Regions from separate parts of the Bordetella genomosp. 13 genome, predicted to be linked through region 1. Evidence: riboswitches for the same ligand, from Rfam matches in the RefSeq annotation. Region 1 holds a riboswitch; the other holds the start of a gene.
What was found. A riboswitch is a leader RNA that binds a small molecule or an ion and turns the genes downstream of it on or off. The one in region 1 is predicted to bind glycine.
Positions count from the first base shown of each region.

Region 2: linked by a shared signal. The riboswitch ahead of CAL15_RS09250 (D-amino acid dehydrogenase) and the one ahead of gcvT (glycine cleavage system aminomethyltransferase GcvT) in region 1 are both predicted to bind glycine.

Region 1 covers NZ_CP021111.1:883,468-889,090, reverse strand. Annotated here, with positions in the region: gene gcvP (aminomethyl-transferring glycine dehydrogenase) at 1-1,283, opposite strand, end outside; gene gcvH (glycine cleavage system protein GcvH) at 1,370-1,744, opposite strand; gene gcvT (glycine cleavage system aminomethyltransferase GcvT) at 1,823-2,923, opposite strand; glycine riboswitch at 3,007-3,129, opposite strand; glycine riboswitch at 3,157-3,245, opposite strand; gene CAL15_RS04140 (ZIP family metal transporter) at 3,421-4,326, opposite strand; gene CAL15_RS04135 (mandelate racemase/muconate lactonizing enzyme family protein) at 4,469-5,623, opposite strand, start outside.
Region 2 covers NZ_CP021111.1:2,048,626-2,054,248, forward strand. Annotated here, with positions in the region: gene CAL15_RS09240 (LysR family transcriptional regulator) at 1-30, shown strand, start outside; gene CAL15_RS09245 (Bug family tripartite tricarboxylate transporter substrate binding protein) at 45-1,049, opposite strand; glycine riboswitch at 1,327-1,416, shown strand; glycine riboswitch at 1,420-1,497, shown strand; gene CAL15_RS09250 (D-amino acid dehydrogenase) at 1,549-2,790, shown strand; gene CAL15_RS09255 (DNA internalization-related competence protein ComEC/Rec2) at 2,768-5,227, opposite strand; gene CAL15_RS09260 (ArsR/SmtB family transcription factor) at 5,470-5,623, shown strand, end outside.

The sequences.
Region 1 (5,623 bases):
AGGTCTTGCGCGCTGACGGTCTCGTCCAGCGACACCGCCAGGCGCGCGCCATCGACGCGGCGCAGATTGATGTGCTCGCACGCGGCGGCCGTGACGATGGCCGGCGTGGCCGGCCCGGTTTCCAGCAGCAGCGTGTCGAAGAACGTATCGTTGGCCACCTTGATGCCGAGCTTGAGCAGTTCGCCGCGCAGGATGGCGGTGTAGCGCTGCACGCGGTTGGCGATGCGCGCGATGCCGGCGGGGCCGTGCCACACGGCGTACATGCCGGCCATCACGGCCAGCAGCACCTGGGCGGTGCAGATGTTCGAGGTGGCCTTCTCGCGGCGGATGTGCTGCTCGCGCGTCTGCAGCGCCAGGCGCAGCGCGGGGTTGCCCTGAGCGTCCTTGGACACGCCCACCAGTCGGCCGGCCATGTTGCGCTTGAAGGCATCCTTGCAGGCCATGAAGCCGGCGTGCGGGCCGCCGAAGCCGAACGGCACGCCGAAGCGCTGCGCCGAACCCACGGCGATGTCGGCGCCCCATTCTCCGGGCGGCGCCAGCACGGCCAGCGCCAGCAGGTCGGTCGCGCACGCCACGACGGCGCCCTGCGCGTGCGCCGCTTCAGCCAGCGCGCGGTAGTCGGCCAGCGAACCCAGGCTGTGCGGATACTGCAGCAGCACGCCGAAGCACTCGGGCAGGCCCTGCGCCTCGTCGCCCACCACCACTTCGATGTCCAGGCCGATGGCGCGCGTGCGCACGACCTCGATGGTTTGCGGATGGCAGTGCTGCGACACGAAGAACACCGGGCTTTGCGCCTTGGCGCCGCGGCGCGCCAGCGTCATGGCTTCGGCGGCGGCGGTGCCCTCGTCCAGCAGCGAGGCGTTGGAGATGTCCAGCCCGGTCAGGTCGGCGACCATGGTCTGGTAATTCAGCAGGGCCTCGAGACGGCCCTGCGAGATCTCGGGCTGGTAGGGCGTATAGGCCGTGTACCAGGCGGGGTTCTCGAGAATGTTGCGCAGCACGACGTTCGGCACGTGCGTGCCGTAGTAGCCCTGGCCGATGTAGTTGCGATAGACCTTGTTGCGGCCGGCGATGCGCTTGAGCTCGGCCAGCACGTCGGTCTCGCTGCGCGAGGCCGGCAGGTCCAGCGGTTCGCCGCTGCGGATGCGCGGCGGCACCACCTCGGCGATCAGGTCGTCCAGGCTGGCGCTGCCGACCACGGCAAGCATGCTGGCCTGGTCCTCGTCGGAGGGGCCGATGTGGCGGGGAATGAAATCGGTATGGGTGTCTAGGGCGCGCGACATGAAGCAATCTCGAAGAACGATGGCCCGCCGCGGCTGCGGCGTGCCGAAGACGGGCCGCGCGGCATGACGCCCGCGCGGCCGCGGACTCAGCCGTTGGAGGCCTCGTAGCCGGCGGCGTCCAGCAGGCCGTCGAGGTCTGTGGCGTTGTCCGGCTTGACCTTGAAGATCCAGGCCGAATAGGCGGACTCGTTGATCAGCGCGGGATTGGCGTCCAGCTCGTCGTTGAACGCGACGATCTCGCCGGACACCGGCGTGTAGATGTCGGAAGCGGCCTTGACGGACTCGACCACGCCGGCCTTGTCGCCGGCCTTGAGCTTGGCGCCGACTTCCACTTCGCCGACGAAGACCAGGTCGCCGAGCTGGTCCTGGGCGTTGTCGGTGATGCCGACGACGAACACGTCGCCTTCGGCTTTGACCCATTCATGGGACGCGGTGTACTTGCGATCGGTGGGCAGACTCATGGAAACTCCTGGGCTGGGTGCTGCGATACGGGAAAGGGATTGCGCGCCTTCCGGCCCCGGCGGGCCGGAAGCACGAGTTTACGAGTGTTCGACGGCTTTGCCGTGACGCACGAAGGGCAGCTTGCAGACCAGAGCGGGCACCCATTTGCCGCGGATGTCGACCTGCGCCTGGTCGCCCGGCTGCACGCCGGCGGGCAGGCGTGCGAAGCCCACGGAAACGCCCAGCGTGGGCGACATGGTGCCGCTGGTGATTTCTCCGTCGCCCTGCGCGGTGCGCACGGTCATGTGGGCACGCATCACGCCGCGTTCCTGCAGCTTCAGGCCCAGGAAGGCGGCCGGCGTGGCGTGCTGTTCCAGGGCATCGCGGCCGATGAAGCGGCGCGCCGGATCTTTCAGCGACACGGTCCACGACAGGCCAGCCTGGTCGGGCTGGATCAGCTCGTCCATGTCCTGGCCATACAGGTTCATGCCGGCCTCCAGGCGCAGCGTGTCGCGCGCGCCCAGGCCGCAGGGCCGCACGCCCTGCGCGGCCAGGTTGCGCCACAGCGCGACCACTTCGGCGGCCGGCAACACGATCTCGAAGCCGTCTTCGCCGGTGTAGCCCGTGCGGGCCACCAGCGTGTCGTCGCCCGGCAGGGCCGCGGAGAACGGGCCCAGCGGTTCGGAGGAGGCGCGCCAGTCGGGGCGCGCGGCCCATACCTTGGCTCGTGCCTCGGGGCCCTGCACCGCCACCATGGCCAGGTCGCGGCGCGGCGCGATGGTCACGTCGAACCTGCCCGACGTGGCAACGCGACGCATCCACGCGACGTCCTTGTCGGCGGTGCCGGCGTTGACCACGACGCGCCATTTGTCGGCGGCGAAGAAATAGACGATGAGGTCATCGATGACGCCGCCCTGCGGGTTCAGCATGCAGCTGTACAGCGCCTTGCCCGGCACGGTCAGCTTGGCCACGTCGTTGGCGACCAGGCGCTGCAGGAAGGCGCGCGCGTCGGGACCGGCGACGTCCACGTTCAGCATGTGCGAGACGTCGAACATGCCGGCGGCGCGGCGCACGGCGTGGTGCTCTTCGATCTGCGAGCCGTACGACAGCGGCATTTCCCAGCCGCCGAAATCGACCATGCGGGCGCCGGCGGCGAGGTGTTCGTCGTAGAGCGGGGTGCGTTGCAGAGGTGCGGACATGCGGAGAGACTCCAGCGGCAGCGGCGCCGCAAGGGATTGCGCGATGCCGATGCGAAGCGAAAGCCCCGGCGATCGGCCGATTCTTCCGCCCCTCTGTCCTTTTGCCTGAGAGTTGCCCCGCGGCGGCGGGTTTGCACCTTCGGCGCCTGGGTGGCCTGCCTGCGCGAAGCGCCGGGCGGGCACCAGGTCTCTCCAGAGTGCTGTTTCGGTGCGGCGCGATGGGCGCCGCGGACGATGCAGTTGCGGTATGGGTTACCTGAGCGATTCCGGGCGAATTGCGCCTTCGGCGGCCGACAAAGCGGCTCTCTCCCGCAACATGCGTGACAGCGCGGCAAGCATACCCCGAAAGCCGGGCGCCGCAAAGCGGGGACGTGGCGCCGCCGCCGCGGGCGCCACGGTAGGCCGTGGCTTCGCCTCGTGCCCGCGCGGAGTCCGGAGCACCGAGTCAGAACTCACGCGGCGTCAGCCTCGGGTGAGCCGCAGCCGCATCGGCGGCTTTATCCGAGCACGGTGTCCAGGATCATCATCAGCACGAAGCCGATCATCAGCCCGCAGGTGGCGGCGACCTCGTGACCCTTGCGGTGCGACTCGGGGATGATCTCGTGGCTGATCACGAACAGCATGGCGCCCGCGGCGAATCCGAGGCCCCATGGCAGCATGGCGGCCGACCAACCCGCGATGGCGGCGCCCAGCACCGCGCCCAGCGGCTCGACCAGGCCCGACAGCATGCCGATGGCCACGGCCGTCGCGCGCCCATAGCCGGCGGCCATCAGCGCCACCGCCACCACCAGGCCTTCGGGCACGTCCTGGATGGCGATGCCCGTGGCGAGCGCCGTGCCGCGCAACGCGTCGTTGCCGACGAAGCTCACCCCGATCGCCAACCCTTCGGGCACGTTGTGCAGGATGATGGCGAAGACGAACAGCCACGTCCGGCGCAGTTTCTTTGAGTCGGCGCGGTCGCGGCCGCCCTCTTTGCCCTTGATGAAATGCTCGTGCGGCAGCACGCGGTCGGCCAGCAGCAGCGCGGCTCCGCCCAGCAGCACCGCCACGCCCACGATGCCCGCCGACGTCCAGGCGCCGTGTCCCAGCGCTTCGGCGGCGGCCACGCCCGGCACCACGAGCGAGAAGGCACAGGCGGCAAGCATCACCCCCGCGCCGAAGCCGAACATGATGTCCTGCACCTTCTCGGAGAGCGTCTGCGAGAACACCACGGGCAGCGTGCCCAGCGCGGTGGCGGCGGCCGCCACCATTCCGCCCAGCAGCGCGTCGGACACGGCGGGCGTGCGCACCGCGAAGTACGCCCACAGCTGGTGCATGGCGAGACATGCGACGAGCACGGTAAGCGTCCAGATGCTGACGCTGGTGGCGGCGGGTCGTACGCGGTGGCGGCTGTGGGTGTTCATCGGCAATTCCTGGGTTGCCAAAGTCATACGCTTTATTGTTAATGATAGTCATTTTCAATAAAGCATACAACCGGTATGCCGCTTCTCAGCAAGCGGCGTGCCGCCCGCAGGTCCGGCACGCCGCAGCCGCTGCCGCTGCCGGCTATTGGTCGATGACGAAGCCGTCGAAATGCGGACGCATCGAGATCGGCTTGGACAGCGGCGGACGCCGTTGCTGCGCATCCGGTACCAGCGCCATCCCGAGGCCGGGACGACTGGGAATGTCGACGAACCCCTGGTCGGGCCGCGGCACCTCGTCGACGACGTCACTGCCCAGGTGCTCCGGCCGCGATTCGAAGATGCCGGCCTCGAAGCCCGTAGCGTATTCCTGAATGGCGAAGTTGGGAACCGCCGCCGCCAGTTGCAGGCAGGCGGCAAGCCCGATCGGCGACAACGGGTTGTGCGGCACGATCTGCACGTGATGAGCCTCGGCCATGGCGGCCACCTTGCGCCCGCCCGTGATGCCGCCGCACAGGCACAGGTCCACCCGCGCGAACTCGACGGCGTTGCGCGCCAGCAGCGCCTGGAACTCGTAGATGGTGGCGAAGCGTTCGCCGGTGGCGATGGGCACGTTGATCTTGTCGGCCACGCGAGCCATGGCGTCGGGCCCCTCGGGTCGGATGGGATCCTCGACGAACATGGGATGCGTGTCCTCGATCGCGTTGGTGAAGGTCACGGCTTCGGGCGGCGTCAGGCGGCGGTGCAATTCGATCAGCAGGTCCACGCGATCGCCCACCACCTCGCGTATGCGATGCACGTTGTCGATGGCGTCGCGCATCTTCTTGATATGGGTCTTGAACCACACCTGGTCGTTGCCCTCGTCCAGGAAAGGATTGAGATGGCCGAACGCGTTGAAGCCGGCATCCATCTTGGCCTGGCATTCGACCAGGATCTTCTCGATCGAGCTTTCGTAGACATGGCCATAGATGCGTGCCTTCTTGCGCACCGCGCCGCCCAGCAGTTCGTAGATCGGCACGCCGAGCGCCTGGCCCTTGATGTCCCACAGCGCGATGTCGATCGCCGAGATCGCCGCGTTGATCGCCAGCCCCTGGAAGTAGCTGAAGCGATGCATCACGTTCCAGTGATGCTCGATGTCGAAGGCCGGCTTGCCTTCCAGGTATTCGGCGAAGCGCTGGATGGCGGCGCCCGCGGCCTGCAGATGGCCCCAGGTGCCGGCCTCGCCGATGCCCACCAGGCCGGAATCGGTTTCGATCCGGGCATACATGAACTGGCCCACGTGCAGCGGGACGATACGCTT
Region 2 (5,623 bases), 1.2 Mb from region 1:
TTCGTCGCCACCTGCCGCTCCGACGCCTGATCCGCCGCGCCGCGTCAGTCGATGGTGACGCCCGTCTCCTGGATGACCTTGCGCCACTTCGCGCGCTCCGCGGCCAGGAAGGCATCGAACTCGGCCGGCGTGCCGGTGATCCGCACTTCCACGCCCTTGTCCGCCAGTTCCTTTTTCATCTCCGGCGTCGCAAGCGTCCGGTTGATCTCGCGATTCAACGTGCCGATGGTCTCGGGCGGCGTCCCGGCCGGCGCGACGACACCGTAGAACACGTAGTAGTCCAGCCCCGGGAACCCGGCCTCGGCCAGCGTGGGCACCTGCGGAAAATCGGCGTTGCGTTGGGCGGAAGTCACGGCCAGCGCGCGCAGCTTGCCGGATTTGATCAGCGGCGCGGCCGCCGACAGCGACGAAAAGTAGATGTCGACCTGGCCGCCGAGCAGGTCTGTCATGGCCGGACCGGCGCCCTTGTACGGCACGTGCACCAGCTTCGCGCCGCTCTGCCTGGCCCAGCTGGCCGACACCAGGTGGCCCACCGTTCCGTTGCCCGAGGTCGCATACGTCAACTCGGACTGCCGGGCGGCCGCCACGACATCCGCGATGGACTGGTAGGGCTTGCTGGTGGACACCACCAACGCCAGCGTTCCGGTGCCGACCAGGGCGACGGGCGCCACGTCGGTTTCGGGGTCGATCTGCAGCTTGCTGTACAGGTACTTCGCGGACACCAGGTTGCTCGTCTCGCCCAGGACTATCGTGTGGCCGTCGGGCGCGGCGCGCGCGCCATAGACCAGGCCGATCATGTTGCCGGCGCCGGGCCGGTTCTCGATCACGAACTGCCAGCCCGTGGATTGCGACACCTTGGCGGCCAGCAGCCGGGCCGTGGTGTCCGTGCCGCCGCCGGGCGGGCTGGGCGACACGAGGTGGATCGGGCGGCCGGGCGCGGGAAATGCCGCCGGCTGGGCGGCCGCCTGGGACGCGAACGCGGCGATGAGCAACAGGGCGGGCAGCGCGCCGGCGCGCATCAGCCTGTTGGGCAGGTACTTGTCGAGCATGATTTCACCTTGGTTCGACCCGGTACGCCCGGGCTCTGGGTTGCATGGATAAGAGGCTGGGCATGGGGGAATTCGGGCGGGGCCGTCCACGCTTCGAAGTGGCCGCACGGGACCGTGCCATGCATGAAATGGTAGCGTCGGCGCGCGCGGGGCAAGACGAGGTTTTCATAGACCAGCATTGAGTTTTCCTCATCAATCCGCACGCGCTTGCGCATGCGCCGTGGCAGAAAAGACTTGCCGCGCTCCAAGCCCTTTCGATATGCTGCACGGGTCGTATCAAGGCCGCGCAGAAGAGTCCAGCGATGCCGCTGGCGCCGACGGAGCAACCGCCCCGGAAACTCTCAGGCAAAAGGACTGCGCGGGCCAGACGATCTGGAGAGAGACGCATCGCGTCCACCGAAGGGGATACCGCGCGACGCGGTTCAAGCTCTCAGGTACCAAGACAGATGGGGCGCGATGGCCAACGGGCCACCGCCCTTCTTTTCGTCAAGGTACAGAAATGTCCCATATCGCCGTGATCGGCGCCGGCATCACCGGCGTCACGACCGCCTATCTGCTCCGGCAGGCAGGCCACGATGTCAGCGTCATCGACCGCCGCCTGTACGCCGCCATGGACACATCGTTCGCCAATGGCGGCCAGCTGTCGGCCTGCAACGCCGAAGTCTGGAACCACCCCGCCACGTTGGCCAAGGGCCTGCGCTGGATGTTCCGCAAGGACGCGCCCCTGCTGCTGAACCCCACGCCATCCTGGCACAAGTACAGCTGGCTCGCCGAGTTCCTGTGGGCCATGCGGAAGTATCGTCACAACACGATCGCGACCGCGCAGATGGCTATCGAGGCGCGCCGCCACCTGTTCGCCATGGCCGAGCAGGAAGGCATCGCCTTCGACCTGGAGAGGCGCGGCATCCTGCATTTCTATCATGACCGAGAGAGCTTCGAAGCAGCGGGCCGGGGCAATACGCTGCTCAGCCAAGGCGGGCTGGAGCGGCGCGCGGTCACGCCCGACGAGATTCGGCGGATCGAACCGGCATTGACCGGGACGTACTTCGGCGGCTACTACACGCCGTCCGATGCCACCGGCGACATCCACAAGTTCACGCGCGGCCTGGCCGATGCGTGCAAGCGGCATGGCGTGCGCTTCCTGTATGGCCACGAGACCCATGCCCTGCGCTTCGCCGGCCGAGGCGTGCAGGTCGACGTCTTGCCGCTGGACGCCGGCACCGACCAGCCGGCGGGGGATGCCGAACGCCTGGACGCCGATGCCGTGGTCATCTGCGGCGGCGTCGGCAGTCGTGGCCTGGCGGCCATGGCCGGCGATCGGCTGAATGTGTACCCAGTCAAGGGCTATTCGATCACGGTGCACCTGAACGACGCGCAGAGCGTGCACGACGCACCCTGGACCAGCCTGCTGGACGAACGCGCGAAAATCGTCACGTCACGGCTGGGCGAGGACCGGTTCCGCGTCGCGGGCACCGCGGAGTTCAATGGCCACAACCTGGACATCCGCGCCGACCGCATCGCCCCGCTGGTGCGCTGGGCGCGCGCGAACTTTTCCATCGACACCTCGCGCGTGGTGCCGTGGGCGGGGCTGCGCCCCATGATGCCCGACATGATGCCGCGCGTGCGCCGCGGGCGCAGGCCGGGCGTGTACTACAACACCGGGCACGGCCACCTGGGCTGGACCCTGTCGGGCGCGACCGCGGCGCAGGTGGTCGGTCTCATCCAGGCGGACCTGCGCTAGCCTCTGCGCGCTCGTCAAGCGGCGCATGCCAGTAGCGCCGCGCGGCGTCGCGCTGCGCCCACACGCGCAGGCCGTCGGGCGACGACCGGGCCAGGATCGCGCCCTGCAGATCCGTGCGCCACAACGTCGCGCCGGCCGCGCGCCAGCGCGCCACGACCGCCGCGGCCGGATGTCGGAAGCGATTCAGGTGCCCCGCCTGCACGATGACGTGCGCGCCCTCGGCCGCCCGCACCAGCGCATTGCCGGAAGACGTGTTCGATCCGTGATGCGGCGCCGCCACCAGGTCCAGCGACGGCAGCTCGGCCGCATACAACGCCTCTTGCGCCGTGCCGGCGTCGCCCGGCAGCAGCATGGCGTGCGTGCGTCCCTGGACCAGCAGCACGCAGCTGCGGGCGTTGTCGTCGCTGGCGCGGGCAGCGGCGCGGACACCGCCGCGACCGCCGGCCGCGGGCGGATGCACGAAGCGGAACGTCACTTCATCGACTTTCCATTCCATGCCGGCTTCGCAGGCTTGCATGTCATGCGGCATGGGTGGCGCCTCATTCCAGCCGTCGGGCCGCTTCGCGCCCTCGCGCCGCAGGTGCGCGCTGATGTCGAACGAGGCATACGACACGGCCACCGGCATGGCGGCCAGCACGCTGCGCAAGCCGCCGGCATGGTCCAGGTCGGCATGCGAGATGACCAAGGCGTCCAACGCGCGCACGCCGCGCGCATGCAGGTACGGCACCAGTACGCGCTCGGCGGCATCGGTGCCGTCGTGGCGGCGCGGCCCAGCGTCGTACACCAGCACGCGCGTGGCGGTCTCGACGACGATGGCGGTGCCCTGCCCCACGTCCAGCGCCGTCATGCGCCAGTCGCCGGGCGGCGGCCGCTCGGGACGCCAGCACAGCAGGGGCAGCGCGCACAGCCAGCCCAGGTGCCGCAGCGGCCAGCCCGGCGCCTGCAGCGCCCACACGCATCCCGCCAGCGCCAGCATCATCAGAGGCCATGGCGCGGCGGCCACGTCCAGCGCAGCCCAGTCGGCCTGCCCGATCCAGGCCACGGGCACCATCACCGCGGCGAACAACGCATGCCCTATCCATCCCGCCAGCCACGCCGCCGGCTGCGCGCCCGGTATCGCGGCCAGCGCGCCGCACAGCAGGGCCAGCTGCGTGACCACCGTGCCCACGATGGGGATGGCGATGGCATTGGCAAGCGGCGAAGCCAGCGACACCTGGTGCATCAGGAACGCCAGCAGCGGCGTCAAGGCCAGGGTGATGGCCCCTTGCACCCGCACGAACTCGCGCAGTGTCGCCCTCACCCGCTCGCGCGGGCCGCGCGGCGGCGGCCTGTGGTTCTCGGCCACGCGCATCAGCACCGCCACCGCGCCGAACGACAGCCAGAAGCCCGGCGCCAGCAGCGCCCACGGATCCAGTGCCACCACGCAGCCGCCCGCCAGCAGCAGCACGCGCGACGCGCCCAGCGGCAGCCGCGACAGGCCCGCCAGCGCCACCACTGCCAGCATGAAGAATGTACGGCGCGCCGGCACGCCCCAGCCCGCCAGCAGGCAATAGGCCAGCGCCACCACCAGCGCGGCGACGCCGCCGGCCAGTTGGGCGGGCAGGTATTCGGCCAGTCCGACGCCGCGCCAGCGCACCCGCCGCCATAGCCAGGTGGCCAGCAGCCCGCCCGCCGCGGCCATCATGGTGACGTGCATGCCGCTGATCGAGACCAGATGCGTGATGCCGGTGCGATTGAAGACCTGCCAGTCTTCCCGCGCCACGCCGGCCTGGTCGCCGATGGCCAGCGCGATCAGCACCGGGCCGTAGCGATGACCTTGCATCGCCTCGCGCATGCCGGTTCGTATGTGCTGGCGCAGCCGCTCGATGGCTACGCCGGGCGTGGCCCATGGATCGTCCTCCACCAGTTGCGGACGTCCGCGCACCGTGCCGACGGCGCGCACGCCTTCGGCGAAGTCTCGCAGCTCGGCATCCCAGGCATGCGGGTTCGAAGGGCCATAGGGGCGGCGCAGCACCAGGGCCATGCGCCAGCGCTGCCCGGGCAGGACTTCCGGCAGGCGATCGACCTCGCCGGGCGGACCATTCCAGGTGACGCGCAGCCGCGCGGGAACGCCCGCGGGCCGGCTGGCATCGGCCTCGGCCACGAAGCGGCGCTGGCCGGCATCGTCGCGCGGCAGGCTGACCACCAACACGGTAAGCCGGGTGACCTGGTCGTTGTGCGCGTCGGCCAGTGCGTCGTGCAGCCTGGCCTGGGCCTGAAGGCCCGCGTTGGCCATGCCCGCCAGCAGCCCCGCGGCCGCGACGCAGGAGAGACGGCCGGCGCGATGGCGCCAGACGAAGGCCCCGGCGATTGAAACCAGGGCCGCCGATGCCGCAGCCCACAGCCACGCGCAGGCCGGCAGCCGCGCCAAGGTGTGGATGGCCGCGCTGCCCAGCATGAAAGCGACAAGGAAGAGACGGCCGGCGATGATGGCAAGGCTCCGAAAGCCAGGCAGCTTATCGGAGCAATCGCGGCCTCGGGCAAGGACCGGGACGATTCGATCCCTGCCGATAAGCCAGAACGTCTGTCTCCGCAGCCGCCTCCCCGCGGACAGCGTGACTGGCAAACTGTGGAAGCAGATCGCCGCTACAGCGATCGCCCCCGTATTGACATATCGGAAAACCTCGATATAGTGTCGCCATGGACCTGCTCGAAATATTCAAAGCCCTGTCGAACCGGACCCGCCTTGAAATCCTTAAGGGTTTGAAGGATCCGGCCAAGAACTTCCCCCCGCAGGATGAAGGGGACGTTCATACGGTGGGCGTGTGCGTCAGCAGCATTCAAGAAGGCGTGG